Regions from separate parts of the Gemmiger qucibialis genome, predicted to be linked through region 1. Evidence: riboswitches for the same ligand, from Rfam matches in the RefSeq annotation. Region 1 holds a riboswitch; the other holds the start of a gene.
What was found. A riboswitch is a leader RNA that binds a small molecule or an ion and turns the genes downstream of it on or off. The one in region 1 is predicted to bind thiamine pyrophosphate.
Positions count from the first base shown of each region.

Region 2: it holds a riboswitch for thiamine pyrophosphate, as region 1 does, so the genes downstream of both, thiT (energy-coupled thiamine transporter ThiT) here and thiW (energy coupling factor transporter S component ThiW) in region 1, are expected to answer to the same signal.

Region 1 is NZ_JAQFEN010000013.1:594-16,167, reverse strand. Features, by position in the region: gene hisIE (bifunctional phosphoribosyl-AMP cyclohydrolase/phosphoribosyl-ATP diphosphatase HisIE) at 1-37, opposite strand, end outside; gene hisF (imidazole glycerol phosphate synthase subunit HisF) at 217-975, opposite strand; gene hisA (1-(5-phosphoribosyl)-5-[(5-phosphoribosylamino)methylideneamino]imidazole-4-carboxamide isomerase) at 989-1,705, opposite strand; gene hisH (imidazole glycerol phosphate synthase subunit HisH) at 1,715-2,332, opposite strand; gene PG062_RS13595 (hypothetical protein) at 2,388-2,885, opposite strand; gene PG062_RS13590 (transposase) at 2,933-3,385, opposite strand; gene hisC (histidinol-phosphate transaminase) at 3,392-4,663, opposite strand; gene hisD (histidinol dehydrogenase) at 5,020-6,300, opposite strand; gene hisG (ATP phosphoribosyltransferase) at 6,297-7,880, opposite strand; gene PG062_RS13570 (hypothetical protein) at 8,072-8,623, opposite strand; gene PG062_RS13565 (DUF1643 domain-containing protein) at 8,787-9,407, shown strand; gene PG062_RS13560 (pyridoxal phosphate-dependent aminotransferase) at 9,686-10,864, shown strand; gene thiM (hydroxyethylthiazole kinase) at 11,387-12,163, opposite strand; gene thiW (energy coupling factor transporter S component ThiW) at 12,180-12,698, opposite strand; TPP riboswitch at 13,003-13,104, opposite strand; TPP riboswitch at 13,171-13,274, shown strand; gene thiE (thiamine phosphate synthase) at 13,341-13,973, shown strand; gene thiD (bifunctional hydroxymethylpyrimidine kinase/phosphomethylpyrimidine kinase) at 14,110-14,922, shown strand; gene cytX (putative hydroxymethylpyrimidine transporter CytX) at 14,919-15,574, shown strand, end outside.
Region 2 is NZ_JAQFEN010000001.1:610,919-626,492, reverse strand. Features, by position in the region: gene PG062_RS02855 (methionine ABC transporter ATP-binding protein) at 1-483, shown strand, start outside; gene PG062_RS02850 (methionine ABC transporter permease) at 476-1,183, shown strand; gene PG062_RS02845 (threonine aldolase family protein) at 1,643-2,695, opposite strand; gene nagA (N-acetylglucosamine-6-phosphate deacetylase) at 3,059-4,195, opposite strand; gene nagB (glucosamine-6-phosphate deaminase) at 4,245-4,976, opposite strand; gene PG062_RS02830 (PTS sugar transporter subunit IIB) at 5,156-5,638, opposite strand; gene PG062_RS02825 (PTS transporter subunit EIIC) at 5,855-7,339, opposite strand; gene thiT (energy-coupled thiamine transporter ThiT) at 7,941-8,504, opposite strand; TPP riboswitch at 8,590-8,704, opposite strand; gene PG062_RS02815 (1,4-alpha-glucan branching enzyme) at 8,751-10,463, opposite strand; gene PG062_RS02810 (DUF3810 domain-containing protein) at 10,960-12,078, shown strand; gene PG062_RS02805 (glutamate-5-semialdehyde dehydrogenase) at 12,393-13,715, opposite strand; gene proB (glutamate 5-kinase) at 13,871-14,641, opposite strand; gene proC (pyrroline-5-carboxylate reductase) at 14,641-15,441, opposite strand.

The DNA of each region.
Region 1 (15,574 bases):
CAAATTTCAGAGTTTTGGAATTTTCGGTGATTTCCATGGCGAACTCCTTATCTAAAACGGCGAAAGGCTGGGTACACTCTGCCGGGCCGCAGATTCATGCGAACCGCACAGCCGGATTCCCAAAAGCTTCCCCATTCTCAGTAAAAAATTATAAGTATAGTTTAGCGTGTTTTGCGTTGTTTGGCAAGCCCCAATTATATGGGCTGCTTTTGCCTGTTATACCCGCATCTCCACGCCGTTTTCACGCAGGTAAAGCTTCAAATCGCGGATGTCCACCTGCTTCGTGTGGAAGATGGAGGCTGCCAGCCCGGCGTCCACGCGGGGGTGGTTCAAGAACAGCTCCTTGAAGTCATCCATCTTGCCAGCACCGCCGGAAGCGATGATGGGCACAGCACAGCGCTGGGCCACGGCGTCCAGCAGCTCCAGGTCAAAGCCGTTCTTTACGCCGTCCGTGTCAATCGAGTTGACAACCAGCTCGCCCGCGCCGTTTTTCACGCCATGCTCCAGCCAGTCCAGCGCGTCAATGCCGGTGTTTTCGCGCCCGCCTTTGGTGAACAGCTTGAACTTGCCATCCACCCGCTTGATGTCCGCCGAAAGCACCACGCACTGATTGCCGTAACGCTGGGCAGCGGCGGAAATAATGGCCGGGTTCTTGATGGCACCGGAGTTGACACTTACTTTGTCGGCACCGCATTTCAGCACCCGGTCAAAATCTTCCAGGCTGCCGATGCCGCCGCCGACCGTCAGCGGGATAAAAATTTCGCTGGCAACGCGGCGCAGAATATCGGTAAAAATCGTGCGGCCCTCCACGCTGGCGGTGATATCATAAAACACCAGCTCATCAGCCCCGGCCGCGTTGTAATAGCGGGCCATCTCGACCGGGTCGGCCATATCCTGTAATCCGGCAAAGTTGACACCCTTGACCACACGGCCGTCTTTTACATCCAAGCACGGGATAATGCGTTTGGTAATCATGCGCCCAGCCCCCTTATTCCTGATACAGTGCCACAGCCTGTTTGAGGTCGATGGCGCCGGTGTAGATGGATTTGCCCAAAATTGCGGCGTGGCAGCCCATGGCCTGCAGCTCCGCCAGCTCTTCCATGCGGGCAATGCCGCCGGATGCCGTGATCTCCAGGCCGGAAATCTGCAACAGCTCACGGTACAGGTCCATGTTGGTGCCCTGCATTGTGCCGTCGCGGGAAATATCGGTGGCGATGATCGCCTGCACGCCAGCTTCGGCACAGCGGCGGCAGAAAGCAACGCCCGGTTCGGGGGTGACTTCTTTCCAGCCGTTCACAGCCACAAGGCCATCGCGCATGTCCACGCCAACGGCAATTTTGGGGCCGTATTTCTGCGCCATGCGGGCGGTAAAATCAAAATCCTTTACGGCAATGGTGCCCAGGATGCAGCGCCCCACGCCGAGGGAAAGATACTGTTCAATGCGGGCTTCGTCACGGATGCCGCCGCCGACCTCGATAAACAGCCCGCCCTGCTTAGCAATGGCGGCAATGGTGGTCATGTTGGCGGTGGTGTCATCCTTGGCGCCGTCCAAGTCCACCACATGCAGGTACTTGGCCCCGGCGGCAATAAACTCCCGTGCCTGGGCGGCGGGGTCTGCATTGTAAACGGTCATCTGGTCGTAATCGCCCTGGTACAGGCGCACGGCCTGCCCGCCGCGCAGATCAATGGCAGGATATAACTTCATGGCTGCACCTCACAATTCTGCAAAGGCCCGCAGCATGCACAGGCCGGTATCGCCGGATTTTTCGGGGTGGAACTGCGTGCCGTATACCAGGCCGTTTTTCACAGCGCCCGTTACCGGGATGCTGTACTCACTGGCAGCCAGCGTGTTGGCGGCACAGTTTTTGGCGTAAAAGCTGTGCACATAATACACATACTCACCGGGCTTGGTGTACTTGAACAGCGGGTCATTTTCCCGCCCCGGCACAATGTCCAGCCGGTTCCAGCCGATGTGCGGCACTTTCAGGCTGGGGTCTTTCAAATCGTCTGCCAGCGGGCACACTTCGCCGGGAATCAGGCCAAGGCCGGTGTGTTCGCCGTACTCATAGCTTTTTTCAAACAGCAGCTGCATGCCCAGGCAGATGCCCAAAAGCGGTTTGTGCTCCACTTCCTGCTTGATAACGGGCACCAGGCCGGTGGCTTCCAGCTTGGCTATGGCATCGGCAAACGCGCCCACACCGGGCAGAATGATGTGGTCCGCCGCGCGGATGGCGGCAGCGTCGCGGGTCACTTTGGTTTCCAGCCCCAGGCTTTCCAGGCTGGAAGCCAGACTGAACAAGTTGCCCACGCCGTAATCAATAATTGCGATCATATACGTTCCCCCTTTTTGTATGCTGCTGTTGCAGCGCCCCTCTTAATACCTGGGGTTAATGTAGCCCCAGGGCCAGCCGGACCTCGTTCATTTGGATCTGGTCTGTGTCATATTGGTAAACCGTTCCATCGGCAAAGGTATAACGCACAAAAACGCCGGTGGGGTTTTTGGCGGTCTCTTCGGGTATTTCCACTTCCCACAAGTCCAGCACCGCGCCGCTGTGGTAGCGGACGGTGAGCGGCTCCCCCTGCGGGCAGCTTGGCTGCACTTTGCCCGCCCCGGCGGCGCAGATCAACCGGCATAACCGGCTGCTGGCATCCGGGTCCAGGGAGGAGGTTTCGCCGTTGCGGGTCAGCGCAGCGCCGATCTTGCCCGCGTTTTCCACACTGGCGGCAAAATCGGTGGAAAACCTGCGGTAGCGCTGGTGGTAACGCGCCGCCCAGCCAATGGTGCCAATGCAGATTACCAGAACCACACAGGCCGCCGCCAGGAACACCGCCCCGCCCCAGCCACGCCGCCGTTTGCCGGGTTTAATTCTGTCATACAGGTTCATGGTGTTCCCTCCTGATACAGTGGGTCCAAAACCCATTTGAGTGGGTTTTATTGCACAATGGCCCAGTAATCGTTTTCAGTGCGGATGATGTGGTCGTAGAAAGAGCGTTGGAATACGGAATGCCCGGCCCTGTGAGCAACGCGCCCTTTGAAAATGCGGACAACCTGGGAAATATTTGTAGGGGACGATGCCTGCATCCTCCCGTCCGCTTTGGGTTGGATGCCCACCAAAAAATGAATATGGTTTGGCATAATTACATAATGCAGCAAACCATCCATTTGCAATAATGCCTGTTCAGCAATGCGGCCCAGCGGTGATAATTCAATATGCACATCAGGGTTGAGCCCGTCATGCGGGCCGATGCGAGCATCGGCCCCTACAACGGAATCAAGGTTACATACACGGTTTTGGGTGCATATGGTAACAAAATACACGCCGCGGGCACTGTAATCATACCCCTTTAACCGGTTCCCTTTGCGGTCTGGTAATTCCGTCCCCATGCCACTTTACCCCAAAATCAAATCCAGCTCCTCAAAGAATCGCTGCATCTGTTCCGGGGTACCGATGGTGATGCGCAGATAATCGGAAAGGCGCGGGGCGCTGAAATAGCGGATCAGCACGCCTTTTTGCCGCAGGCGCTCAAAAATCTGTTTGCAGGGCATGCGGCTGGTGGTAACGAACAAAAAGTTGGTGGCGGAATCCGGCCCGGTAAAACCGCGCTCCCGCAGCTTGGCCATTGTGTCGGCGCGGGTGGCGCAGATCTTGCCCACCGTATCACGGAAGTAATTCTCATCCTCCATGGCGGCCACGGCGGCAGCCTGGGAGAGGGAATTGACGTTGTATGGGCTATAGCTGAACTTGATGCGGTTCATATCGGCAATCAACTCCGGGTTTGCCACGCAGAAGCCCACGCGGGCACCGGCCAGATTGTGGGATTTGGAGAAGGTCTGCACCACAATCACATTGTCATATTTCTTGGTCAGCGGAACGCAGCTGGCGTTTGGCCCGGCAAAATCAATGTACGCCTCGTCCACAATCACAATGCTGTCGGGGTTGGTGCGCACCACTTCCTCAATGGCGGCCACCGGCTGCAGCAGGGTGGTGGGGGCGTTGGGGTTGGCAATCACGATGGTCTCATTCAGGCCGTGGTACTTGCTCAAATCCAGCGAGAAATCTTCCTCCACCAGGATCACATGCTGCGGAATGTGCAACAAATCGCACAAAACCGGGTAAAAGCTGTAGGTGATATCGGCAAATGCCAGCGGGTGGGTTTCATCGCAGAAAGCGCGCAACGCCAGCAGCAGGTTTTCATCGCTGCCGTTGCCACACAAAATATTTTCCGGCTGCACGCCGCAGTGGCGGGCAATGGCGGCGCAGAGCGCGGCTTCGGTCAAATCGGAATACAGCCGCAGCCCTGGCACTGCTCCGGCCACCGCCGCCGCCACGCCGGGGGCAGGCGGGTAGGGGTTTTCGTTGGCGTTCAGCTTGACAAGGTCAGGCAGTTTCAGCTGCTCGCCGGGGGTATAAGGCTCCAGTGCAGCCAGCGTTTTGGTAAAATAACGGCTCATTTGGGTCACCTCTTTGTTGGTGCAGCAGCCGGGCTGCCGCACCGGATCAGGAAAGTCCGTGACATAACGTGTATCCTGCGCCCATTTGGCGGGGTTGGTGTCGATGTAGTGCCAGATGGTGTTGTAATCGTCCGGGGAGCGGATGATGTGGTCGTAATATCCGCGCTGCCAGAGTGCATGCCCGGCAGTTTTGTTGGTCAGCCGTTTCAAAGTGGAGATAAACATCGGGATGACCTGGCTTGCGCGGGCGGATGTAGGGGGCGGCGTCCTCGACGCCCCGGATGGGCCTTGCTGAATGGCAATCAATAAATGGATGTGATTGGGCATTACAACATATTTTTCAATCCGCACATGGGAATAAAATGCAATCATATTCCCCAACTGCCGTGCAACAATTTTACCGGTTGGTGACAATCGGGTTCGCGGGGCGTCGGGGACGCCGCCCCCTACAATCGTTCCAAAGGTGCAACGCTTGTTTTTGGAACAAATCGTAATGAAATACACACCGGATTGGCTGTAATTATATGTTGCTAAACGGTTGGCCTTCCGCTCCGGTACCCCATCCTTCACTGGTCTTCAAAACGGATGGTAACGCTCTTGGCGTGGGCGTGCAGGCCCTCATGCTCGGCAAAATCGGCAATGCGGGATTGAACTTTGCCCAGGGCATCGCGGGTGTAATAAATGAAACTGGACTTTTTCACAAAATCGTCCACGCCCAGCGGGCTGGAAAAACGTGCCGTGCCGCTGGTGGGCAGGGTGTGGTTGGGGCCGGCAAAATAATCGCCCAGTGCTTCCGGCACATTCTTGCCCAGGAAAATGCTGCCCGCGTTCTTTACGCTGTTCAAAACGGCGAACGGGTCGTCCACACAAATTTCCAAATGCTCCGGGGCAATGATGTTCACGGCGTCAATGGCCTTGTTCATATCGTCCGTCACAATGATCTTGCCGTTGGTGTCCACGCTGGCGCGGGCAATGGCGGCGCGGGGCAGCTGTGGGATCTGCACTTCCAGCTCGGCTTGTACGGCCTTGGCCAGCTCGGCGCTGTCCGTTACCAGCACGGGGCTGGCCAGCTTGTCATGCTCGGCCTGGCTCAGCAGGTCGGCTGCCACCCAGGCGGGGTTGCAGCTGCCATCCGCCAGCACCAGAATCTCCGAAGGCCCGGCGATCATATCAATGCCAACCTTGCCGAACACTTTGCGCTTGGCGGTGGCAACGTAAATATTGCCGGGGCCGACGATCTTATCCACCGCGGGAATGCTCTCGGTGCCGTAAGCCAGCGCGGCCACGGCCTGGGCGCCGCCGGTCTTGAAGATCTTGTCAATACCGGCAATCACCGCAGCAGCCAGGATGGAGGGATTCACCTTGCCATCCGGCCCGGCGGGGGTGGTCATCACGATCTCCTTCACACCGGCCACCTTGGCGGGGATCACATCCATCAGTACGGTGCTGGGGTAAGCGGCGGTACCGCCCGGCACATACACACCGGCTTTTTCAATCGGGGTATATTTCTGGCCCAGCACAATGCCGGGGGTATCGTTCATCACAAAGTTCTTGTGGACCTGGTGTTCATGGAAGGCGCGGATGTTGGCGGCAGCCATCTTCAGGGTAGTCACAAAATCCTCACCGGCGGCTTCAAAGGCTTCGTCAATTTCCGCCTGGCTCACCCGCAGCTCGTCCAGCTGGGCGTGGTCAAATTTCAGAGCGTAATCTTTCAGGGCGGCATCACCGCGGGCGCGCACATCGGCGATAATGGCATCCACGGTTGCTTCTACGCTGGCTTCCGCACGGATATCACGGTTCAGGATTTCTTCAGGCTTCAAAGCGTCAAACTCAAAAATGCGGATCATTTGGCAAGCGCCTCCTTCATCTTGTTCAGCAGTTCGGTCAGCTGCGCGTACTTGAATTTGTAGCTGGCTTTGTTGGCAATGAACCGTGCCGAAATGGGCATGAACTCTTCCAGTACGGTCAGATTGTTTTCTTTCAGGGTGGTGCCGGTCTCCACAATATCCACGATCACATCCGAAAGCCCCAGGATGGGAGCCAGCTCAATGGAGCCGTTCAGCTTGATGATGTCAATATCGCGGCCAATGCTCTCGTAATGGGCGCGGGCAATGTTCACAAACTTGGTGGCAACGCGCAGGGCGCGGCTTTCATCGTCCACAAAGTTCCTGGGGCCGGCCACGCACATGCGGCACTTGCCCATGCCGGTATCCAGCAGCTCGTACACATCGGCACCGGATTCGGTCAGGATATCCTTGCCCACAATGCCAATGTCGGCAGCGCCGTGCTCCACATAAATGGCAACGTCGCTGGGCTTGACCAGGAAGTACCGCACCCCGGCTTCGGGGTTCTCCACCACCAGCTTGCGGGTCTCGTTGTAGTTTTCGTTGGCTTCATACCCGGCAGCGGCCAGCAGGCCATAGGCTTTATCGCCCAGGCGGCCTTTGGGCAGGGCGATGTTCAGCCACTGGCGCTCGGTGCCCTGCTGCTGCACCGGCGGCAGGGGAGCGCTCAGGCGCTCCAGCTCGTCCAGGTAAAGGGCAAAGCCCAGGGCGCAGGCACCGGGGGTAAAGCGCTGAGCCAGCAGGTCATACCGGCCGCCTTTCAGTACGGCACGAGGCACCCCGGCCACATAGCCGCTGAACACCAGGCCGTTGTAATATTCCATATCACCGGCAAGGCTCAGATCCAGCTGCATGCCGCGTCCGGCATCGCCCAGTTCATTCTGCAGGCTCTGCAGTTCCAGCAGGGCGTCCTGCTGGGCTTCACACTGGCACTGGCTGCGAGCGGCGGCCAGCGTGGTGCCAAAGGGGCCGTGCAGGCTTAAAATAGCGGTCAGCGCGTTGGCGGCGGCTTCATCCAGCCCGCTTTGCAGCGCGGCGGCATGCAGTTCGTGGGCGTTTTTGTCGCGCAGCAGCTCCAACAGGCGCGGGCGGGCGGCGGCATCCACATGCAGGGTGTCCAGCAGGGCGGTCACAAAGCCCATATGGCTGACTTCCAGCACGGTGGGAACTTCCAGGCTGGCCAGGCTTTCCAGCGCAAGGCGCACAACCTCGGCCTGTTCGGCAGCGCCAACCGCACCGATGCACTCCAGGCCCATCTGGCTGATCTCCGAGAAGGTGTGGCTTTCGCGGCTGGGGCGGCAGATCTGCTCTGTATAATAATACTTTTTGCATTCCCCGGCGGTGGGCTGGGCGTTCTTGGCGATCGAAAGCGTTACGTCCGGCTTGATGGCGCGCAGCTTGCCGTCCAAGTCGGTAAAGGTAATGACCTGGGAATCCGAAAGAAAGCGCTCGTTTTGCTGATAAAGCGAATATTCCTCAAAATGGGAGCAGCGAAATTTGCGGTAGCCTGCACCCTCGTATAATACACGCAGCTGCAAAGTGCTGCGCTCAGCCGGTGAAAACCGGGAAAGATCAAGTTGCATGAATATACACTCCTCTTCTAATCTCTTCCGAACCTCTTCCATTCCTCTTCATCCACAACCCACCAACTTACGCGGGAATAGATGAATTTATTATACTTTTATGCATTAAAGATGTAAAGAGATTCCGCGCAAAATAATAGAATAAAAATACGGCCATCCCGCGCCCCAAAGGGCGCAGAACGGCCGTATGCTCAATGTTTGGTGCGCTGAACGTTGTAGGCTTTGACCATCAGCACAGTGTACCACAGCAGCAGTACCGAAAATACCACAAAGCTGCCGGAAGAAGCCTTGCCCAGCGGCACGCTGGCAGGCGCAGCAAGGCTGGCAATGCGCAACACCGTGTGGGCAGCCAGCAGCACCCCGCAGGCAACCAGCATCATGCGGGTGGAGCGGGTGTATTTCAGGTCGTCCACAGCGCGGCGGGCCGCAGGCAGGCTGCCCCACACAAGGCCCAGCAGCAGCCACAGGTCAGCCAGCCGCAAAAACGGCGCAGCAGCGGCCAAAGCCCCGCCGGTCTGCACCCAGGAACCGCACAAAACAAGCTCCAGTGCCGTGGCCGCCAACCCGCACACAAGCGCAGCCAGCCCCTGCCGTGTCAGCAGCAGGGCGCCGATCACCAGCAGCACGGTCAGGCTCAGTTCCGCCATGGTAACGCCTTCCGGCACACCCAGGAACGCCCGCCCCGCTGCGCCGATCCCCAGCAGCAGGAATCCGGCAGCCGCATAATTGTGGCGCTTTTCCATCTTAACACGTCCTTTTTGAAAAAGTCTGTTGCATAAAATCTTGAAAGGTTAAAGGGTATTATATCACGCGGTTCCCTCTTGCGCAAGGTGTGCGGCGGTGGTATAGTAATTACGATGCGGTCCAAAACGCAGCTTTTTAACTGTACCTCAGGAGGTTTCTTGTATGCATATCCCAAAAGGTCCCACCGCCGGGCTGGAACTGGCGCTGTTTGAACCCGCTTTGCAGGCGGCGCTGCAGCCTTCCCCGGATTATGATGCGGCCCGCTGGCTGTATGTGCCCAATACCTACTCCGAGTACCGTTACATTTTGGGCACCCGCGGTAAAAAGCCGCTGATCTGCGTAGGTATCAACCCATCCACCGCGGCCCCGGATGCCCTGGACCCCACCTTGCAGAGCGCCCAGCGCATTGCCCTGGCTAACGGGTATGACAGTTTTTTGATGTTCAACGTGTACGCCCAGCGCGCCACCCGCCCCGATGATATGGAGCATGCGCTGAACCCCGCCCTGCACGCGGAAAACCGCAAGGCGTTCCGGTATCTGCTGTCTTTATCGGACCAGCCTGCCGTGTGGGCGGCGTGGGGGAACATCATCCTGAAACGGGATTACCTGATGGACTGTATGCGGGATTTTGCCGCCGACGGCAAAGCGGCAGGCGCAAAGTGGTACACGGCAGGCCCGCTGTTAAAATCCGGCCAGCCGCACCACCCGCTGTACTTAAAAAAGGATACGCAGCTGTTGGACTTTGATATTGATGCCTATTTGTGCGCTCAGCGTGCAAAGTGAGATAGAGCAATACCAGATGATTCCCGCTGTATCGGCGCTTATGGCAACACCGCACAATTCCCGCCTTGCGGCTTAAGCACCGCTCCGGCAGCTGCGGCACGGCATCTGCGTTGCCAAAATGCTCGATAAGACATCCAGTATTATCTGCGCTTTTGACTTGGCATCTGCCGCACCTCGCTCGCCGTATCGGCACTTAGAATTATGCGGTATTGCCTTAGAATGATTTGGTATTGCCGGATAGAGGATAACCTCAGGCTTGGGAGAGGAGATAGAAAATCATGGCATTTGAAGTGGAATTTTCAAAACGGCTGGACCTGTTCGGCGCGGAAATTTTTGCCGCCCTGAATGATAAAAAGGTGGCCCTGGAAGCACAGGGCAAAAAGCTGTACAATCTTTCGGTCGGTACCCCGGACTTTGAGCCGATGCCGCACATCAAGCAGGCATTGTGCGATGCCGCCATGGTGAGCGAAAACTGGAAGTATTCCCTGCGGGACCTGCCGGAACTGCTGAATACCGTGTGCGCTTATTACAAGCGCCGCTTTGATGTGGACGGCATAACCCCGGACCAGATCATGAGCTTTAACGGCAGCCAGGACGGCATGGGCCACATGGGCCTTGCCCTGCTGAACGACGGCGATGTGGTGCTGCTGCCGGACCCCTGCTACCCGGTGTTCATTACCGGTGTCAAGCTGGGCGGCGGCGTGCCGTACTACTACCACCTGACCAAAGAGCATAACTTCCTGCCCAATGTGAAGGAGATCCCCGACGATGTGGCTGATAAGGCCAAGATGATGATCGTATCCCTGCCGGCCAACCCGGTGGGCAGCGTGGGCAGCCCGGAGCTGTACCAGGAGATCGTGGATTTCTGCAATGCACATAAGATTCTGCTCATCCATGATAACGCCTACAGCGATATCATCTTTGATGGTGCCGTGGGCCACAGCATCTTCAACATTCCCGGCGCCGAGACCTGCGCAGTCGAGTTCTTCTCCCTGAGCAAGAGCTTCAACGTGACCGGCGCGCGCATCAGCTTTTTGGTGGGCCGCCGCGATGTGATTGCCGCATGCAAGAAGCTGCGCACCCAGATCGATTTCGGCAAGTTCATCCCGGAGCAGAAAGCCGCCATTGCCGCTATGACAGGCCCGCTGGAGCCCATCAAGGCCCAGTGTGCCGAATACCAGCGCCGCCGCGACGCCCTGTGCGGGGGCTTCCGCTCCATCGGCTGGGATGTGCCGGACAGCCACGGCTCCATGTTCGTCTGGGCACCGGTCCCGCAGGGGCACGGCACCAGCATGGAGTTCTGCATGGAAATGATTGAAAAAGCCGGCGTGATCTGCACCCCCGGCTCCAGCTTTGGCCCGTCCGGTGAAGGCTACGTCCGTTTTGCCCTGACCCTGCCGGTGGAAAAAATCACCGAAGCCGTCCAGGCTGTCAAGAACAGCGGCCTGATTGGGTAAAGCAGGCAAACGGGGAAGCAATACATAAAATATAGAGCAATATAGAGCAAGGCCCGATACCGTGCGGTGAGATTCACCCCGGTATCGGGCCTTGCTGATTTTTGTTTGTGTTAGGGCAGGGGAGCAGCGGGGTCAGTGACCCCGCCCTACAAAGAAGGCAATGGTTTTATCAGTCACTAGCAGGGTACGGGGGGTGGAAAACGCACTTGTACAACTAAGGCAACACCGCACAATTCCCGCCTTGCGGCTTAAGCACCGCTCCGGCAGCTGCGGCACGGCATCTGCGTTGCCAAAATGCTCGATAATGTCGGGTTGCGGTACCCGCATCGTGCTTCGGGGGCAAAAGCCCCTCGCACTCTGCGACCGCTGCCCCTGCTTCGGTTCGCTGTTTCCGCCACTGGCGGCGCTCACCTTTGCAGCATCCAGTATTATCTGCGCTTTTGGCTTGGCATCTGCCGCACCTCGCTCGCCGTATCGGCACTTAGAATTATGCGGTATTGCCCTAAGTTGCCACCATAAAAATTATTCCCCGGCAAATACTTCATCCGTCATGCTGCCCGCCGTGTCAAACAGCGCCACGCGGAAGCTGCCCGCCCCGGCGGCATGGTCCTCAGCCTGCTCGGCGCAGGCTTTCCAGAACCGTGCGGCCTGCACGGCAGCGGTAAAGGCATCCCCCGGCTGTACGGCGGCAAACGCCCCACACAAAACGGAAAGCATACACCCGGCCCCCGTCACGGTGCGCATCCGGTCGCTGCCGCCGCGCACGGTGCAGAGCTGCTGCCCATCGGCAATCAGGTCCTCGGTGCCGGAAAGCAGCACCACACACCTCAGCTTTTGCGCCAACGCTGCGGCCAGCCCGGCGGGCGCTTTTGGGGCGGTCAGACTGTCCACCCCGTGCTCGCTGCCGCCAAGGCCCAGCAGGGCGGCGGCCTCCCCGGCGTTCACCCGCACAATGGCGGGCTGCACCTGCTGCAAAAGGCTCTGGATGTTTGCCAGCCGCCAGGGGCTTGCGCCCACACCCACTGGGTCCAGCACAACAGGGATGCTGCGGCGGTTTGCCGTGGCACCGGCGGTGCGGGCAGCGGCGAACTTGGCTTCGTCCGGGGTGCCGGTGTTCAGCACAACGGCGCCGGCCAAAGCGGCAATGTCGGCCATTTCCTGCGGGGCCTGGGCCATGATGGGGCTTGCCCCGATGGCCAGCGCCAGGTTGGCGCAGTCGTTGGCAGAAACAATGTTGGAAATGCAGTGCAGAAGCGGGTGCTGCGCCCGGATGGCGGCCAGCGGTGCGGATACGGACATAAATACAAACCTCGTGTTACTTGTTCAGGGCGTTCTGCATGGATTTCAGGGTGCCGTTCTTTTCCAGCGCAAACAGGATGATGCCGGCAATGATGGAACCACCCACGGTGGAAACCAGGAACGGCACAATGTAGGCATAGAACGCAATATCGCCGGCGGCCTTGCCCATAAACAGGATAGCGACCGGCCATGCCAGCAAACCGCCGATGATGCCGGTGCCGAACACCTCACCGATCAAAGTGGGCAGCAGCTTGTGGGTTTTGTGGTAGACAATGCCGCACAGCAAAGCGCCGCACATGCTGCCGGGGAACGCCATCAGGCTGCCAAGGCCCAGCAGGTTGCGCAGCAGGCTGGCCACAAATGCGGCACCAACGCCGTACCAGGGCCCCAGCAGAACGGCGCACAGTACATTGACCATGTGCTGCACCGGCGCGCACTTGCTGCCAAAAACAGGGAAAGAAAACATGCTGCCAACAACAGCAACGGCACACAGAACACCGGCCAGAGCCAGCTTTTTGGTATTGGACTTTTTCATATCGAGTACTCCTTTTTCAATATAACAAAAAAGCGGAAGGCTGCCGCAGGCATCTGCCGTCAGCCGCCTTGTACGGGCGCAGCGGGCAAACACTTCTCCCCGCTGTTCGGTCGAAGCTTGCTGGCTTCCTCTCACGCCGGAACACGGCTTCCCATCGCTGAATCACAAAGCTCCGGGCGCTCCCCCGCAGCTTCGGGCACAATGCCTGTTTTCCTTCCTTTCCCCTAAGGCGGCCCAACGGGCCGGCCCTGATATGATACAAAAAGCAGGGGCCCAACGCGGAGCCCCTGCAAAAAAGACAGAACAAAACAGTTGAAAGTCTTCCTACGGTGGCATGGTCCACATCAGGTATTAAGGGTCGAAGCAGCGCTTCCTCTCAGCCAAAAAGGCTCCCCTGATTTCGTTACCCATCATAAACACTTACGGGAATTTTGTCAAGGTCTTGTTTTTATCCGCAAAAAGGGGTATGATAGTACCTGTTATGGGGAGCCACTATGGCTGAGAGGGAACAATCGGTTCCGACCCGATGAACCTGATGTGGGTAATGCCAACGTAGGGAGAATGCAACATTCGTGTACAAAGCGGGTGCGCCTTTTTCCGGCGCGCCCGTTTTTTGTTTTGCCTTTTTTGGAGGTTTTGTTTATGAAAGTTCTGCCGCAGCAGCTGCGCCTGTACGCTGTGACCGACCGCACCTGGCTGAACGGCCGCCGCCTTGCCGATGTAGTGGCCCAGGCCATTGACGGCGGGGCAACCTTTGTGCAGCTGCGGGAAAAATGCCTGGACGAACACGACCTGCTGGCCGAAGCCGAGGAACTGTCCGCCCTGTGCCACTTCCGTCATGTGCCGTTTGTGATTGATGATAATGTCGAGATTGCTTTGGCAGCCGGGGCGGACGGCGTGCATGTGGGCCAGAGCGATATGGCCGCTAAGCGCGCCCGCGCCCTGCTGGGGCCGGATAAGATTTTGGGCGTATCGGCCCATAACGCTGCCGAAGCGCTGGCCGCCCAGGCCGACGGCGCGGACTACCTTGGCTGCGGCGCGGCCTTTGTGACCGGCACCAAGCTGGACGCCCACCCTGTTACTGCTGAAACCATGCGCGCGGTAACGGCGGCGGTCAACATCCCCGTTGTAGCCATCGGCGGCATTGACGCCGCCAACCTGCTGCAGCTGCAGGGCAGGGGGCTGGCCGGTGTGGCCGTTGTCAGCGCCATTTTTGCCCAGGCCGACCCCTGCGCTGCCAGCCGGGAACTGTACCGCCTGGCCGGGCAGTTATAATATGACCTTGCAGCTTTGGGGTGTTCGATACATCCTATCGCTGTTGGTGCGCTGTGCATTGGGGGCACCACCTTGCACGGCGGATATTTTTACCTGATGCTGAACCACGCCCGATACGGGCAACAGGAGGAAAAACATGAGAACAGCATTGACAATCGCTGGCAGTGACTCCAGCGGCGGCGCCGGAATTCAGGCCGACATCAAAACCATGACGATGAACGGCGTGTTTGCCATGAGCGCCATCACCGCCCTGACCGCCCAGAACACCACTGGGGTGACCGGCATCCTGAATTCAACGCCGGAATTTTTAGCGCAGCAGCTGGATGCCGTGTTTACGGATATCTACCCGGATGCTGTCAAGATCGGTATGGTCAGCTCTCAGGAGCTGATCCGCGTGATCGCCCAAAAGCTGCGGCAGTACGGCGCAAAGCATATCGTGGTGGACCCCGTGATGGTGGCAACCTCCGGCGCAGCCCTGCTGGAACCGGACGCAGTTACCGCGCTGGAAACTGAGCTTTTGCCCCTGGCGGAAGTCATTACCCCCAACATCCCCGAAGCGGAGATCCTGTGCGGCCACAGCATTAAGACGGCCGCCGATATGGAAAACGCCGCGAAAGAGATCAGCCAGAAATTTGGCTGCAATGTGCTGTGCAAGGGCGGGCATAACCTGAACGATGCCAACGACCTGCTGGTGCTGACCGATGGCAGCGCCGCCTGGTTCAACGGCCAGCGCATTGATAACCCTAACACCCACGGCACCGGCTGCACCCTGTCCAGCGCCATTGCCTCCAACCTGGCAAAGGGCTATGATCTGGAAACCGCTGTGCGCCGCGCCAAGGCGTATATTTCCGGCGCATTGGCCGCCATGCTGGACCTGGGCCATGGCTCCGGCCCCATGAACCACGCCTTTGCATTGGATAACGAGTGGAGCAAGGAGGCCGAAGCATGAAAAAGACTTCTGTATTCCAAAACAGCCTGATCTGGTTCGGCGCTGGTGTTTCCATTGCTGAGATCCTGACCGGCACTTACTTTGCCCCCCTCGGCATGGCCAAGGGCTTTGCCGCAATCCTGCTGGGCCATCTGATCGGCTGCACCATGATGTTCTTTGCCGGTCTCATCGGCGGGCGCACCGGGCTTTCCGCCATGGAAACCTCCAAGCTCAGCTTTGGCAAAAAGGGCAGCCTGTGGTTTGCCGCCCTCAACGTGCTGCAGCTGGTCGGCTGGACAGCCATCATGATTTATGACGGCGCGCTGGCGGCAAACGGCATTGCCGGTGTGGGTGCCTGGCTGTGGTGCCTTGTTATCGGCGCATTGATCCTGGTCTGGATTCTGATCGGCCTGACCGACTTGGGCCGCATCAACCAGGTGGTTATGGTGCTGCTGTTCGTGCTGACCCTTGTTATGTGCAAGGTCATCTTCTTTGGCGGCAACGGTATCATGACCGCGCAGGATGATTCCCTCAGCTTTGGCGCTGCCGTGGAGCTGGCCGTTGCCATGCCGCTGTCCTGGCTGCCGCTCATCAGCGATTACACCCGCGAAGCCGAAAAGCCCTTTGCCGCTACCCTGGCCAGCACTGTTACTTACGGCGTTGTTTCCTGCTG
Region 2 (15,574 bases), on a different contig from region 1:
ACCACCCACGCCATTTTGCAGCTGATTCAGAAGATCAACCGCGAAATGGGCATTACGGTGGTTATCATTACCCACCAGATGAGCGTGGTGGAGGATGTGTGCAGCCACGTTGCCATTTTGGATAACGGCACCGTGGTAGAGCAGGGCAGTGTGCGGGATATCTTCTCGAACCCGCATTCCGACGCTGCCAAGCGGCTGGTGTTCCCGGCGGGCACGCCGGAGCGCGAGCTGCTGCCCGGCCGCAAAATGGTGCGTGTTGCCTTTAACGGCACCCAGACGACCGATAAGCCGCTGGTAGCCAGCCTTGCCATTGAGTGCGGGGCGCTGGTTTCGATTGTGGCAGCGGACACCCGCGTGGTAAACGGCCAGACGCTGGGCAGCATGCTGCTGGCCCTGCCGGAAGGCGAAGGCGCTGCCAAGGCGCTGGATTACATCAAGAATTATCCCGGCATTACCTACGAGGAGGTGGGCAGCAATGGCTGAATTTTTTGCATCGAAGGACTGGCAGACTTTTTTGGATGTTCTGCCTTCCATCCCGGCAGAAACCTGGGACACTTTTTACTCTACCGTGGTGGCCACCCTGTTTGCACTGGTCATCGGCCTGCCGCTTGGTGTGCTGCTGGTAACGGGTGAGCCCGGTGGTGTGCGCCCGCTGCCCCGCTGGGTCATGCGGCTGCTGAACGGCGTAATCAACCTGCTGCGCAGTGTGCCGTTCTTGATCTTGATGATCATTGTCATTCCGCTGTCCCGCTTGATCGTGGGCACTTCTATTGGCACGGTGGCATCCATTGTGCCGCTGGTCATTGCATCCTTCCCGTTTGTGTCCCGTCTGGTGGAAACCAGCATCCGTGAGGTGGATTCCGGCGTGGTGGAAGCAGCCCAGAGCATGGGGGCAACCCCGCTGCAGATCATCACCAAGGTGCTGATCCCCGAAAGCATGCCCAGCCTGATTGCCAACGCAACCATTGCTGCCACAACCATTCTGGGCTATGGCGCTATGGCAGGTGTGATCGGCGGCGGCGGCCTGGGCAAGGTTGCCATCAACTATGGCTACTACCGCTATAACCTGGTGCTGGAAATTTTTGCAACTGCGCTGCTGGTTGTGCTGGTACAGGTGCTGCAAAGCATTGGCACCCGCCTGGCCACCAGGTGCGACAAGCGCGTGCAGAAAACCAAAGGCTAAAATAAAACGATAAAAAGCGAAACGGCTGGCCGTACAGACAAAATCACCTGCACGGCCAGCCGCTTTTTGTGTGCTTTTGGGCTTATTGGCATCGCTTTTGCTTATTCAAAATTTGTTCACCAAATCTTACCAAATCGTTCAGAACTCCTTAACGAGGTTTCCATAATCTGCCCGTATAATAACAGTGTACTCGAAAGAGAGAAACAAAAACGTAAACGACGTTTTAAAACATCCACTGCGTCCTTCGCCATGCCAGACGCCCGCAGCAATCGCAGCGGCCGCCGACGAAGGCCAGACAACCAACAATGCCGGGCAACCGGCTTTACATACATTTCTCCTCCTTCTCCTTCCTTTCCAATTTGTTACGAAAAAAACATGCGCCCTTTGCAGCGGCCAAGGCTTCGCAGCCTGCCCAACGCAAAGGGCGCATCGTTTATTATTTCAGAATATACTTTATCATCACAGACTGGCAATATCCGCCAACAGGGCATCTACGTCCTCGTCACGGGTGGCCCAGCTGGTGCAGAACCGCACGGCAGTGTGCTCGGCGTCCGGCTTGGCGGTCAGGGTCATGGCGTACTTCTCGCTCAGGGCATTGTACCAGCTGTTGGGCAGGATGGGGAACTGCTGGTTGGTGGGGGAATCAAACAGCATGGCGCAGCCCTTTGCTTCAAACGCAGCGCGGATGCGCATGGCCTGGCGGTCTGCCTTAGCGGCCATAGTGTAATAGGGGCTGGAACCGGTGCCGTCCTCGCCGTTCAGCAGGGCAAGGAATTGCAGCCCCAGCAGGCGGCCCTTGGCCAGCATGGCGCCGTGCTGCTTGATGGCGTAGCGGAAATCCTGGTCCAGATCGGGGTTATTGATGACAACAGCTTCGCCAAACAGCGCACCGCACTTGGTTCCACCCAGGTAGAACACATCGCACAGGTTGGCGTAATCCTGCAGGTTCAGGTCATTGGCTTCGCTGGCAAGGCCGTAAGCCATGCGGGCACCATCCACAAACAGGTACAGGCCGCAGTCATAGCAGGTGGCGGAAAGGTCGGTCAGCTCCTCCTTGGTGTACAGGGTGCCGTCCTCAGTGGGGTTGGAGATATACACCATGCCGGGCTGGGCAATGTGCTCGTGGCTGGCATCGGCCCAGTGAGCGTCGTAAGCATCCCTCACCTGCTGGGCGGTAATTTTGCCCTGCACGCTGGGCAGGGCAAGGCACTTGTGGCCGGTGGCTTCCACCGCGCCGGTTTCATGTACATTGATATGCCCGCTGTCGGCACACAGCACGCCCTGCCAGGGTTTTAACAGGGCATCCACCACGGTAAAGTTGGCCTGGGTGGCACCCACAAAAAAGTGGACTCCGGCATCCGGGGCATCGCACAGTTTACGGATCAGGCCGCGGGCCTGATCGCAGTAATCGTCCATGCCGTAACCGGGGGTCTGTTCCAGATTGGTCTTTTGCAGCAGGTCCAGCACCGGCTGGGCGGCACCCTCGCCATAATCACATTCAAAGCGGATCATAAGATCGCTCCTTTCCGTTTTAACCGTTCGCTGCGGGCAGAGTACCCGACAGCATACTTATCCATTATAAAGTCTGTACCGTTTTTTGTAAAGGCAATACCGCATCATTCTAAGTGCCGATACGGCGAGCGAGGTGCGGCAGCTGCTAAGCCAAAAGCGCAGATAATACTGGATGTCTTATCGAGCATTTTGGCAACGCAGATGCCGTGCCGCAGCCGCCGGAGCGGTGCTTAAGCCGTCAGGCGGGAATTGTGCGGTGTTGCCTAAAGAAAGCACTGTGCAGAAAAGCCGCAGCAGCGGCGTACAGGGAGCAAAACAAAAAATCCGGACGCTTTTTGGCAAGCGCCCGGATTTTCAACAAGTTCAGCGGTTATCGTGGATAACTTTGCCCTTTTGCACCACGGCAAGGATGTTCAGGTCATCATCGGCCAGAACCACGTTGCCATAGCGCCCGGCGGCCAAAGAGCCATAATCAGCATCAACGCCAATGCTCCGGGCCGGGTTTTCGGTCGCGGCGCGCACCGCACTTTCCAGCGGAACGCCCATCTCGCACACAGCACGGCGCATGCAGTCATACAGGCAGGTAGCGCTGCCGGCGATGGTATCGGGGTGCTCGGTCAGGGTGGCGCGGGGGCCGCGCACCGTAACGGCCTGGCCGCCCAGGCTATAAGCGCCGTCCGGCAGCCCGCAGGCCATCATGCTGTCCGCAATCAGGATCACATGGTCATCCCCGAAGGTGTTAAAGGTAAAGCGCACCACGGCGGGGTGAATGTGAACATTATCGGTAATCAGCTCCACATCGGCACCGTCTTCCAGCGCGGCAATAATGGGGCCGGGGGCGCGGTGGGTGATGCCGGGCATGGCGTTATACAGGTGGGTCATGTGGCTGGCACCGGCGGCAAACGCAGCCTTGGCGGTATCATAATCCGTGCAGGTGTGGGCAATCGAGATGCACACCTCGTTGTGGCAGTCACGGATAAAATCCAGATTGCCGGGTTCTTCCGGGGCAACGTCCACCAGCTTGATCAACCCGCCGCTGCGTGCCTGCAGCCGGCGGAACATGGCGGCATCGGCCCCCTGCACATACTTGGGGTTCTGTGCGCCGATCTTTTTGGGGCTGATGTAGGGGCCTTCCATGTTGATGCCGACCAGGTCAGCACCCTGGCCGTTCTTGTGGGCGGCGGCCACATCCATAATGCCGTTCAAAATCTCCTCGCTGAACGTCATGGTGGCGGGGCAGATGGCCAACACGCCTTTGCTAGCCTCAAAATCGGCAATGGCCTGCAAACCGGCTTCATCGGCATCGCAGAAATCATGCCCGACAGCACCGTGGAAATGAATATCCACCAAACCGGGCAGAGCATAGGCACCGTTGGCATCCAGAACTTCTTCGCCCTCCAGCGGGGGCGCACCAAAGGCAATGCGGCCATCCCGGATGGTCAGATCCCCTGTTTTGAAGGTATGTTCCGGCGTATAAATTCTTGCATTTTTGATAATCATTGAGAAATTCCCTCTTATCAGTTATGCAGTAAGGGCTTGAGCGATACGCTTAGTCCAGCTTGGAAGCAGCTTCGGCATCCAGCACCAGGGTGAAATCCGGGTGCATCTGCAGGATGGAAGCGGGAACTTCCGGCGTGACGGGGCCGAAGAAAGCTTTCTTAATGATGTCAGCCTTGCCAACGCCGTTGGCAACCATCAGAACCTTGCGGGCCTGCATGATGGTTTTGATGCCCATGGTGTAGGCTTCTTTCGGGACCAGATCTTCGTTGTTGTCAAAGAAGCGCTTGTTGGCCTCAATGGTCTCTTTGGTCAGGTGGACACAGTGGGTGCCAAGCTCAAAAGCGGCACCCGGCTCGTTAAAGCCAATGTGGCCATCGTGGCCAATGCCCAGCAGCTGCAGATCCACGCCGCCCAGATGCTGGATGATTTCATCATAGTGGGAGCACTCGGCAGCAGCATCCATGTTGGTGCCGGCAGGCATATGGATGGCTTCGGGGCGGATGTTGACCAGGTCAAACAGGTTGCGGTGCATGAAGGACCAGTAGCTTTCGGGATGCTCGCGGGGCAGACCGCGGTATTCGTCCAGGTTGACGGTGTTTACTTCCGCAAAATCAAGGTCGCCCTTGTTGTACCATTCAACCAGCTGTTTGTAGGTGCCAACGGGGGTGCCGCCGGTTGCCAGGCCCAGCACGCAGTTGGGCTTCATGATGACCTGTGCCGAGATGATATTGGCCGCTTTGCGGGACATATCATAATAATCTTTTGCACGAATAATTTTCATGGGGAACATCTCCTTATTCTTTTTTTGTGCGCGGACAGCCATTACCTATAGTATAGCACAAACACCACAAAGAAACTAGAGATTGTAGAAAAAAGAGAGAAAAAACAAAGAAATATTTTAGGAAAATATAACAAAAAATCCTGGCTCCGGAAGCCGGAACCAGGATGGGGAACGCTGCCTTACAACAGCTTTTGCAGTTCTTCGTAAACAAAGCGGACCTGCGTGCCAAGAATGACCTGGCAGGCCGTGGGGGTGGAGCGGATCACACCGGAAGCCCCGGCGGATTTGAGTGCCTTTTCATCCACCTTAGCGCCGTCTTTCAGCTGGAAGCGCAGCCGTGTGGCGCAGCAGCTGGCTTTTTGCACATTGGCCTTACCGCCCAGCGCAGCCAGAATGTTGGCGGCGATGCCGGCATGGTCAAGGTCGGCTTTTACCACACCCTCGTTTTCCGCCTCTTTCTTTTTTTGCAGCGCGGCCTTGCTGGTGGAGCGCGCCACAAAGAAGCAGATAACCGCGGCCACAGCCAGCAGCACGGGGATCACGATCCAAACCTTGGGGGCGGCGGGGGCCAGGGCAACGCCGCCGGCAATCACGGCGGCGCACAAAATCAGGGCCAACACCAAAAAAGCAGGCGACCGGCAGATGCGTTGGAATGAGTTCATGTTACAAAGTACCTCCTTGGGTAGTGTATTTTTGCCGCTGCGGCAAACCCGCAGGAGGCATTTATAGTTCTGATTTTAACATAATCAAGCAAGAAAAGAAAGAGTTAAACGCCAGCTTTTGCCCACCAAAACAAAAAAGCCGCAGGCAGGGCCATGGCGGCCAGCCTGCGGCGTGGAACAAAGGAACCAGAACCCTTGCCCTTGCTGTTACTTAAATTACAGCATCTTCTTCAGTTCATCGAACACGAACTGAACCTGAGGCCCGATGACAACCTGGCAGGAAGTCTTGGACGGGCGGATGACACCGGCAGCACCGGCAGCCTTGACAGCCTTTTCATTCACAGCGGAAGAATCTTTCACTTCAAGGCGCAGGCGGGTTGCGCAGTAGTCAGCACCGGTGATGTTCTCCTTGCCGCCGACAGCAGCCAGAACACCGGTAGCAATCGCAGTGTAGTTGTTGTTGGAAAGCTTGATGTTCTTTTCGCTTTCTTCCACATCGTCGTCCTCACGGCCGGGGGTCTTGAGGTCAAACTTGGTGATAGCGAAGTAGAAGACAAAGTAGAACACAAGAAAAGCGGCAATGCCCAGAGGAATGATCATCCAAGTCTTGGCAGCTGCGGGCAGGGAAGCGGAGAAAACCAGGTCCGTTGCGCCTGCGGAGAAGCAGAAGCCAGCGCGGAAACCGGAGTAGTAGGTGATAATGGTGAAAATGCCGTACAGAGCAGCATAAACAACATACAGGGGGAAGCACAGGAACATGAAGCCGAACTCAAACGGTTCGGTAACGCCGCAGACGAAAGCGCAGATAGCGGCGGAAACAACCAGACCGATAGCAGCCTTCTTGTTCTTGGCGGTGCGGACCATAGCCAGTGCAGCGCCGGGGATACCGAACATCATGCAGGGGAAGAAGCCGGACATGTACATGCCAAGGTCCCAGCCCACGTCAGCGCTGGTCTCGCCAGCCCAGAAGTGTTTCAGGTCGCCCAGGCCGATGGTGTCAAACCAGAACACGTTGTTCAAAGCGTGGTGCAGGCCGGTGGGGATGAGCAGACGGTTCAGGAAAGCATAGATACCTGCGCCGATGCCGCTCAAACCGGCAATGCCGTTGCCCAGAGCAACCAGAATGCCGAAGATAACGGGCCAGACGAACAGCAGGATGACGGAAACCACGATGGAAACCAGGGCGGTCATGATAGCAACGCTGCGCTTGCCGCTGAAGAATGCCAGCCAGTCAGGCAGCTTGGTGCTCTTGAACTTGTTGTAGCAGGTGGCGCCGATGACAGCAGCCAGGATGCCGATGAAGGAGTTGCCGGCGATCTTGCTGAAAGCAATGTAATCAACGGTGCCCTCTTCCAAGGTGGAACCAACAGCAGCGCGGATGGTGCCCACAACACCGGGGCTGAGCAGCTGCTGCATCATCAAAAAGCTGACCAGACCAGCCAGACCGGCGGTGCCGTCATGGTCGTCTGCCAGGCCGACAGCTGCGCCGATGGCGAACAGCCAAGCCATGTTATCGATCAGAGCGCCGCCGGCCTTGACCAGCAGGAAGCCGACCGTGTAAGCAGCACCGGTAGTAGAACCTTCAGCACCCATAACGGCGGGAGCCAGAGCGTAGCCAATACCCATCAGAATACCACAGACGGGCAGCGCGGCAACGGGCAGCATCAACGCCTTGCCGAGCTTTTGCAGCCATTTCATCATAAGATACATTCCTCCTAATACGGACGTATTTTGCCGGGGTGAAGCTAATGCCCCCGGTGGGGATTGCAAAACCGCTCTGGTTAGCAAAATTCCCGTTCATGCAGTGGTAAATAGGAACATTGTTTGCGGTGTAACAATCTGTTAAATCTATTTTAACATATTTTCAATAAATTGCAAATGTATTTTGTCAAAATAGCACAATGCCGAAAAAACAAAGGCGACTTTGGTTATATTGCTAAAAATATAACGCATTTTGACCGAAACTTGAAAGAAAGACAGGTGCCCCGGCGCTTTAACGAAACAAAGAGATAGATAAAGATAACATAAAGTGAGCGTTTTTTGCTAAAATATTGCAACAAAAATACATTTGAAAAAACTGTACAAAAACGCATTTCTGTAATAGTTAGCAGCTGAAACGGGCAGCTGCTGGTGCAGGGCAAAAAACGTGCGGTGCGGCTGGCGGGCGGGGCGGAAAATGTGATGTCTGCCATGGTAAAACTTTTGTGCAGCAGGTACGGGCAAATCAAGAAAAAAGGAAATAAAAAATCCTGGGACGCCGTAAAAACGGCACCCCAGGCAAACGGAGTTGAAAATGGCAAAATCAGTTGTTGGCGCTGAACAGCTGGGGCGCAGCCTTGTACAGCAGCACCACGGCGATGGTGGTCATAATACCTTCCGGCAGCATGTAGGAGCCGTTGTAAGTCAGGCTGTAGATCCACGCGGGCAGACCATCGCTCAGGTTGCCCCAGATCAGCACGCCGGACAAAAAGCTGCACAGGAAACGCAGCACGCACACGGCGGCGGAGCCCACGGCCACGCCGACCAGCTTGTTTTTGAACGGCTTGGCAAACACGCAGGCAAGCCCCAGAAAGGAGAAGGCCAGCACATAATCCAGCAGGATCATGCCCACCAAAGGCAGCAGGCCGGGCGCCGGGGGCGCATAAAAGCCCAGCAGCATCTGCAGCAGGCTGTTCACAAAGCCGGTGAACAGGCCCCACTTGACCCCGTGGCGGAAGGATACCAGAATGAACGGCACCATGCTGAACAGCGTGATGGAGCCGCCGTTGGGCAGCTCATAGATTTTGATGTTGGCCAGGATGGTGCCCAGCGCAATCATCAGGGCGCATTCTACCATAATGCGCGTTTTGGTGTAAGAGGATGACATATACATACCACTCCTGAAAAATAGTACATAAAAACAAGAAAAGCGCCCGCAGGTACAGCGGGCGCCAAAAGCGTTGTGAGCAGTATATAACCACAGCAAAACTTCCTACGCCGGCATTACCCGGATCAGGTATAGGGTGCTCAAAACACAGTTGCTTTGATCTCAGCCGGAGATGCCCCCCAGCGCCCCTGTTCTTATGTCCGGTTCCCAGTATAGCAGGAAATGCCGGTTTGTCAAGGCGGAAAACTACTCGATCTGCCAAATTCCGCCGCTTAACGGTGCAAGGTCCAGCGCCAGCCATCCGTTGGCAATGGGGCGGGGAGCATTATCCACCCAGCCCGCGGCAAACAGCGGCAGGGCACAGCTGCCCCAGCCCGGCTTTAGCCCAAACCCCTGTACGGCCTGTGTGCCGGTGTTCAGGGCGCACAAAAGTGTTTCACAGCCGGCCTGCAACGTAAAGCCCAGCACGCCGGTGCCTGCATCCTGCGCGGTCCAGGCAAAGCTTTGGGGCGCATACAGCGCCGGGTGTGCCAGGCAGAAAGCATTCAGCGCCTTACTGTAATCAGCCAGGGCGCGGTGCCCGGCGTCCGCCAGCATAGCCCAGTTCGGCTCCCGGCCATCGGTAAAGGCATCCGGCTGGCCGAACTCCACCCCCGCAAACAGCAGGCTTTTGCCGGGGCGGGCGGCCTGTAATAACAGCAGCAGCCGCATCTGGGCCAGCTTTTCTTCTACATTGCCATACAGGCGGGTGAAAATGCTGGCGGGGTGGTTTTCATCGTGGCTCAGCGCGTTGATGCCCTGCACCGCGCCAAAGGGGCCAAAGCTGCCGCACAACTGCCGGAACAGAGCGCTGCGCCCGCCGAACGGCGCGGCAAAATAGGCCAGCGTATCCTGTGTCCAGCCGATCTCCCACACATAGTCAAAGCCCAGCCCGCCGCTGGCGGCATCGGAGGTGGCGTTCATGGAACCGGCGCTGTCCTCTGCCACCAGCATGCAGCCGGGGAACCGCGCGTGCAGCCCAGCTGTCAGCGTTTTGAAAAACTCTGCTGCCTGCCAGCCGTTGGGGCAGTGGTACAGCGCGTTGCCGATGGCATCCACCCGCAGGCCGTCGCACCGGCACACCTGCAGCCAGAACGCCGCCGAACTGAGCAGAAAGCTGCGCACCGGTGGGCTGGCCAGATCAAAGTTCAGGCTGCCCCAGTCGCTGGGGCCGGATTCAAATAAAGGCGCACCGTCAAAACAGGCCAGGCGGTCGGCATCCGGCGCAAAATGGACCGGCACAAAATCCATCAGCACGGCAATGCCTGCGGCGTGCAGGGCATCCACCAGCGCGGCAAAGCCTGCAAACCCGCCAATGCGCTGGGTGGGGGCAAAATACCCGCACCCCTGGTAGCCCCAGCTGCCGTCAAACGGGTATTCTGCCAGCGGCAAAAACTCCACATGGGTGTAGTGGTGCTCCACAAGATAGGGCACCAGACTTTTTGCCAGCTCCGGCCCGGTGTAATAGCGGCCGTCCCAATGGCGGTGCCAGCTGGCGGCGTGCAGTTCGTAAATCAGAACGGGAGCATCCCGGCGGGCACCGCGCAGCAAGGGAGCGGCGAACGGGTAATTAGGCTCCGCCAGGCGGGAAGCCGTGCCGGGCAGAGCTTCAAACGCAAAGGCAAACGGGTCTGCCCGCAGCTGCCAGCTGCCGTCCGGCCCCTGAATGTTATACTTGTACAGCTGCCCAAGCTGCGCCTGGGGCACCCGCCCGCGCCACAGGCCGTCCTCACAAAAGGTGAGCTCGGCGGCGGAATAGAGATCCCAGCCGTTCCAGTCCCCCAGCAGCTGCACGCGGCGGGCGTGCGGCGCCCACAGGGTAAACAGCCAGCCGCGCCCCGGCCCCACCGGGTGGGAACCCAGCAGGCGGTAAGCGTCAAAGCTGATGCCGCAGAAAAACTCTTCCACATCCGGCCGCATAGCTCTGCCCCCTTACCCTGCAAAATTGAACGTGTGTTAAGGCAATACCGCATAATTCTAAGTGCCGATACGGCGAGCGAGGTGCGGCAGCTGCTAAGCCAAAAGCGCAGATAATACTGGATGTCTTATCGAGCATTTTGGCAACGCAGATGCCGTGCCGCAGCCGCCGGAGCGGTGCTTAAGCCGTAAGGCGGGAATTGTGCGGTATTGCCTTAAATAAACTTATTATAACATAGGCACGGCCCTTGCGCAAACAGGGGGGCGGCCCGTATAATAAAATGGTGTGTCTGAAACGTCGAAAATATCGTCTATTTCTACAAATATGGCGGGATTTTGTGTTAAAAGGTCTTGAAATCCACAAAGGATTTCTGCGGCTCTTTGCCTTACATCCTGCTTGTGTTTGCGAAATATCCGTCATTTTCTTTGTTTTCAGATACACCAGATACACCTTAGAAAAATTATGAGATAAAAGTTGCGATAAATAGGGGAAAACAAGATGCAGAAAAAAGTATCAGCCGCCGTGCGTGCGTTTGGCCGCGCCCACAAAGCCGGGCTGGCCCTGCTGGGCGGTGGGGTGGCGGCACTGGGGGTGTTCTGGGCCGCACGCCGCAGTGCCGCGGCCATGCAGTGGTGGGTGGAGTATGTTTCCATGCCGGTCAAGCGGTTTGTTTCTGCGCTGGTGGAGCCGCTGCCCTTCAGCTTTTGTGAGCTGGCTGCCACGGCGGCCATTCTGATCTGCCTGGTTCGGCTGGTGCAGCGCATTGTGCGGGCTATGCACCGCAAACAGGCAGGCTTTGCCGCCTGGGTGCTGCATGTGGGCACCGCGGCGGTGTGGATCTATGCCGGGGTGTGCGCTTTGTGGGGCACCCAGTATTATGCACCCAGCTTTGCCGCGCAGGCCAACATGCAGGCCCCGGCCCTGAGCGTGGAACAGCTGGCCGCCACCACCGTGTGGTTTGGCGAGCAGGTGAACGCCGCCGCTGATACCGTCCCACGGGACGAAACCGGTCTGTTCGCCGTGAGCAAGGAGAAAATTTTGCTGAACACCGGCCATGTGTATGACGGCATTGTGGCGGAATATCCCTTTTTGGCCGGGCCGCACCGCAGCCCCAAACCGGCGTTTTATTCCAAGCTGATGAGCGCGGCAGGCTTTACCGGCTACCTGTGCCCCCTGTTTGGCGAGAGCACCCTGAATGTGGACTGCCCGGCGGTGTTTTTGCCCGCCACCATTGCGCACGAGTTCAGCCACCAGCGCGGCGTGGCGGCCGAGCAGGAAGCAAACTTTGTGGCGATCCGGGCTTCCACCACCTGTGGTGATGCGGCATATGAATATTCCGGCTGGCTGATGGGTTACCTGTACCTTTCCAACGCCTGGTACAGCGCTGACCCGCAGGCCGCCAGCGAAAATTACCGCACCCTGTGCGATGCTGCCCGCACCGACCTGGCCGACAACAACGCCTATTGGGCCAAGTGGGAAGGCCCGGTCAAAGAGGCAGGCAGCACGGTGTATACCGGTTTTCTGCGCGGGTATGGCCAGACCCTGGGCATGAAAAGCTATGGGGCCTGCGTGGATTTGTTGGTGGAGTATTATTATCCGATGGCGCAGGGGGAATAAGTTTATAGTGCGATAACAGAAAAAGCATATGCCGGGCGCGGAATGCGCGGGCATATGCTTTTTGTGATGATGGAAATTTAAGCGGGCGACGGAGTTTGAGATGGGGGGATTAGACAGGGCCCGACATGCGGGACGATGCAAGCATCGTCCCCTACAAATGGTTTGCATCGTTTGTTGCAATCAGCAAGGTTTCTCCGCGGCAGGATGAGGGCATCCCGCCCTACAGCACATTTATTGGCAGGCAGCACATAATAAAATGCTCTGTAGGGAACGGTCAAGACCGTCTTCTGCGAATGTTGTATCCTGTGCTACAATCAATTACACGGATTCTGCAATTTTGCCGCGGAACCGCCGCGGGTCTGGCCGGAGCCGTGGATGATATATTTGTAGCTGCACAGCTCGGCCAGGCCCATGGGGCCGCGGGCATGCAGCTTTTGGGTGCTGATGCCCATTTCGCACCCCAGGCCAAACTCTCCGCCATCGGTAAAGCGGGTGGAGGCGTTGACATACACGGCGGCGCTGTCCACACAGGTGGTAAAGCGGTCTGCGGCGGTATCGTCCGCCGTGATGATGGCCTCACTGTGGTGGGTGGAATGGCGGGCAATGTGGGCAATGGCAGCATCCACATCATCCACCACGGCAATGGCCAGGATGTAGTTCAAAAATTCAGTGTCAAAATCCTGCTCGCCGGCGGGTGTTCCGGGAATGATGGCGGCGGCGCGCTCATCCAGCCGCAGATCCACCGGAACCAGCCCGGCAGCTGCGCGGGCATCCACCAGGCGGGCTTTCAGCAACGGCAGAAACCCTGCGGCAACATCCTTGTGTACCAGGCACACTTCCTCGGCATTGCACACGCTGGGGCGGCTGGTTTTGGCGTTCTCAATGATATCCACCGCCATGTTCAGGTCGGCGGCTTTGTCCACATATACATGGCAGATGCCGGTCCCGGTCTGGATACAGGGCACCGTGGCGTTTTCCACACAGGCGCGGATCAGCCCGGCACCGCCGCGGGGAATCAGCAGATCCACCAGACCGTTTGCCGTCATCAGCTCGTTGGCGGAAGCGTGGGTAGTGTCCTCAATCAGGCTGACGGCACTTTCCGGCAGGCCGGCACGGGCCAGACCGCAGCGCAGAGCGTTGACAATGGCATGGCAGCTGGCCCAGGCATCGCGCCCGCAGCGCAGCACACAGGCGCTGCCGGCTTTCAGGGCCAGCGCGGCGGCGTCGGAAGTTACGTTGGGGCGGCTTTCATAAATAATGGCGATCACGCCCATGGGCACCGAGGTTTTTTCAATCAGCAGCCCGTTCGGCCGCACAATTTTGCGTAGCACGGCACCCACCGGGTCCGGCAGGGCGGCAACCTCACGCATGCCCTTGGCCATGGCGGCCAGCCGGGCAGGGGTCAGAGCAAGACGGTCCAGCATTACATCGCTGATGCGCCCGCGTGCGGCGGCCAGATCCTGTTTGTTGGCGGCCAGAATTGCATCACTGTTTTCCACCAGGGCAACTGCCATGGCTTCCAACGCAGCGTTTTTGGTATCGGTATCCGCCAGCGCCAGCGGCAGCTTTGCCGCCTGCGCCGCTAACAGAATTTCATGCGTAGTCATAGCAGAACTCCTTTGGTTGTAATTAAGAATGAATAAAGAATAGAGAATAATGGTTGAGTGACGCCCGCGGCGTCACATTTCAATTAGGGCTATTTCTCCGGTAAACCAATATCCTAACCGGAGCTGTCCGCCTATTTTATCCGCGCCGCCGCGGGCGGCGCACCAACATTATTCTTTATTCATTATTATTTATTATTTTTTCCAACAAATCTCGTCCCCACATCCTTGCCGTCCACAATGTCGTACAGCACATTGGCGTTGGCACCGTTGGCGATGACCATGTCAACACCGGCACCGGTGGCAATTTTGGCGGCGGTCAGCTTGGCGGACATGCCGCCGGTGCCAAGGCCGCTGTTGGAGCCGCCGCCCAGTTGCTCAATTTCGGGGGTAACGCTCTCTACCCGGTGGATCAGCGTGGCTTCCGGGTGGGTATGCGGGTCGGCGGTGTACAGGCCGTCAATGTCGCTCAGCAGCACCAGCAGGTCGGCGTGGGTGTATTTGGCAATCAGGGCACCCAGGCGGTCGTTATCGCCCAGGGAGTATTCCTCGGTGGAAATCGGGTCGTTTTCGTTGATGACCGGCACAGCGCCCAGCTGGATCAGGCGCTCCAGCGTGTTTTGCAGGTTGTTCAGCCGGTGGGGATGGTCAAAGTCCTCCCAGGTCACCAGCAGCTGGGCAACGGTGTGGCTGTATTCGGCAAACAGCTTGTCGTAAGTATACATCAGCTCGCACTGGCCCACGGCTGCGGCGGCCTGCTTTGTCACCATATCTTTGGGGCGGGAAATCTGCAGCTTGCCCACGCCAAGGCCGGTTGCGCCGGACGATACAATAATCAGCTCGTGCCCGGCGTTTTTGATGTCGCTCCACACTTTTACCAGTGCTTCGGTGTGGCGGATGTTCAGCCGCCCGCCCGGATGGGCCAGCGTGCTGGTGCCGATCTTGACAACAATGCGCATCAGTTTTTCCCCATTTCCTTTGTTTTGTCATAGGCGGCCAGGACGGCATCGGTCACTGCGCCGCGGAACGCGTGCTCTTCCAGCACGCGCACACCCTGAATGGTGGAACCGCCGGGGCTGCACACAGCATCTTTCAGTACGCCGGGGTGGCTGCCGCTTTCCAGCACCATGCGGGCGCTGCCCAAAAGGGTCTGGGCGGCATATTCCTGGGCTTTGGCGCGGGGCAATCCGGCAGCAACGCCGCCGTCGGCCAATGCTTCAATAAACTGGTATACCCACGCGGGGCCGCAGCCGGAAACACAGCAGGCGGCGTCAATCAAATTTTCCGGGATGGCATCCAGCCGCCCGGCCGGGGCCATGGCACCCAAAAAGGCGAACATCTGGTCATCGCTCACGCCGTCAGCGCAGTACTGGATCATACCGGCCCCCAGCGAAACCGGGGTGTTGGGCATGATGCGGATGATTGGATATGCACCGCCGGCCATCTCGCGCACGCGGGCCATGCTCAGCCCGGCAGCCATAGTAACCAGGACAAAACGCCCGCTGCGCTTTGCCAGAATGGGGGCGATGCCGGCCAGCATATCGGCCATCATCTGCGGCTTTACGCCAAGGAAAATTACATCACAGTCCTGCGCGACCACATCGTTGGTGGCGGCGCGGCAGCCAAGTGCTTCGGCCAGGGCTTCAGCCTTGGCCGGGGTGCGGTTGGCCAGCACAACATTTTCCGGCCCAACGCCGCGGCACACTGCGCGGGCAACCGCACCGCCCATGTTGCCGCAGCCGATAAAACCATAACGCATAGGAATTTCCTCCCTCTACTATAACGTGCGTATCCTTTATAATGTACCAACAAATACCCAATGAATAGTCTAATCCTAACGCACAGCAGGTGTAAAGTCAATAAAAAACTGCCAAAAAACGTGACAAGTAAAG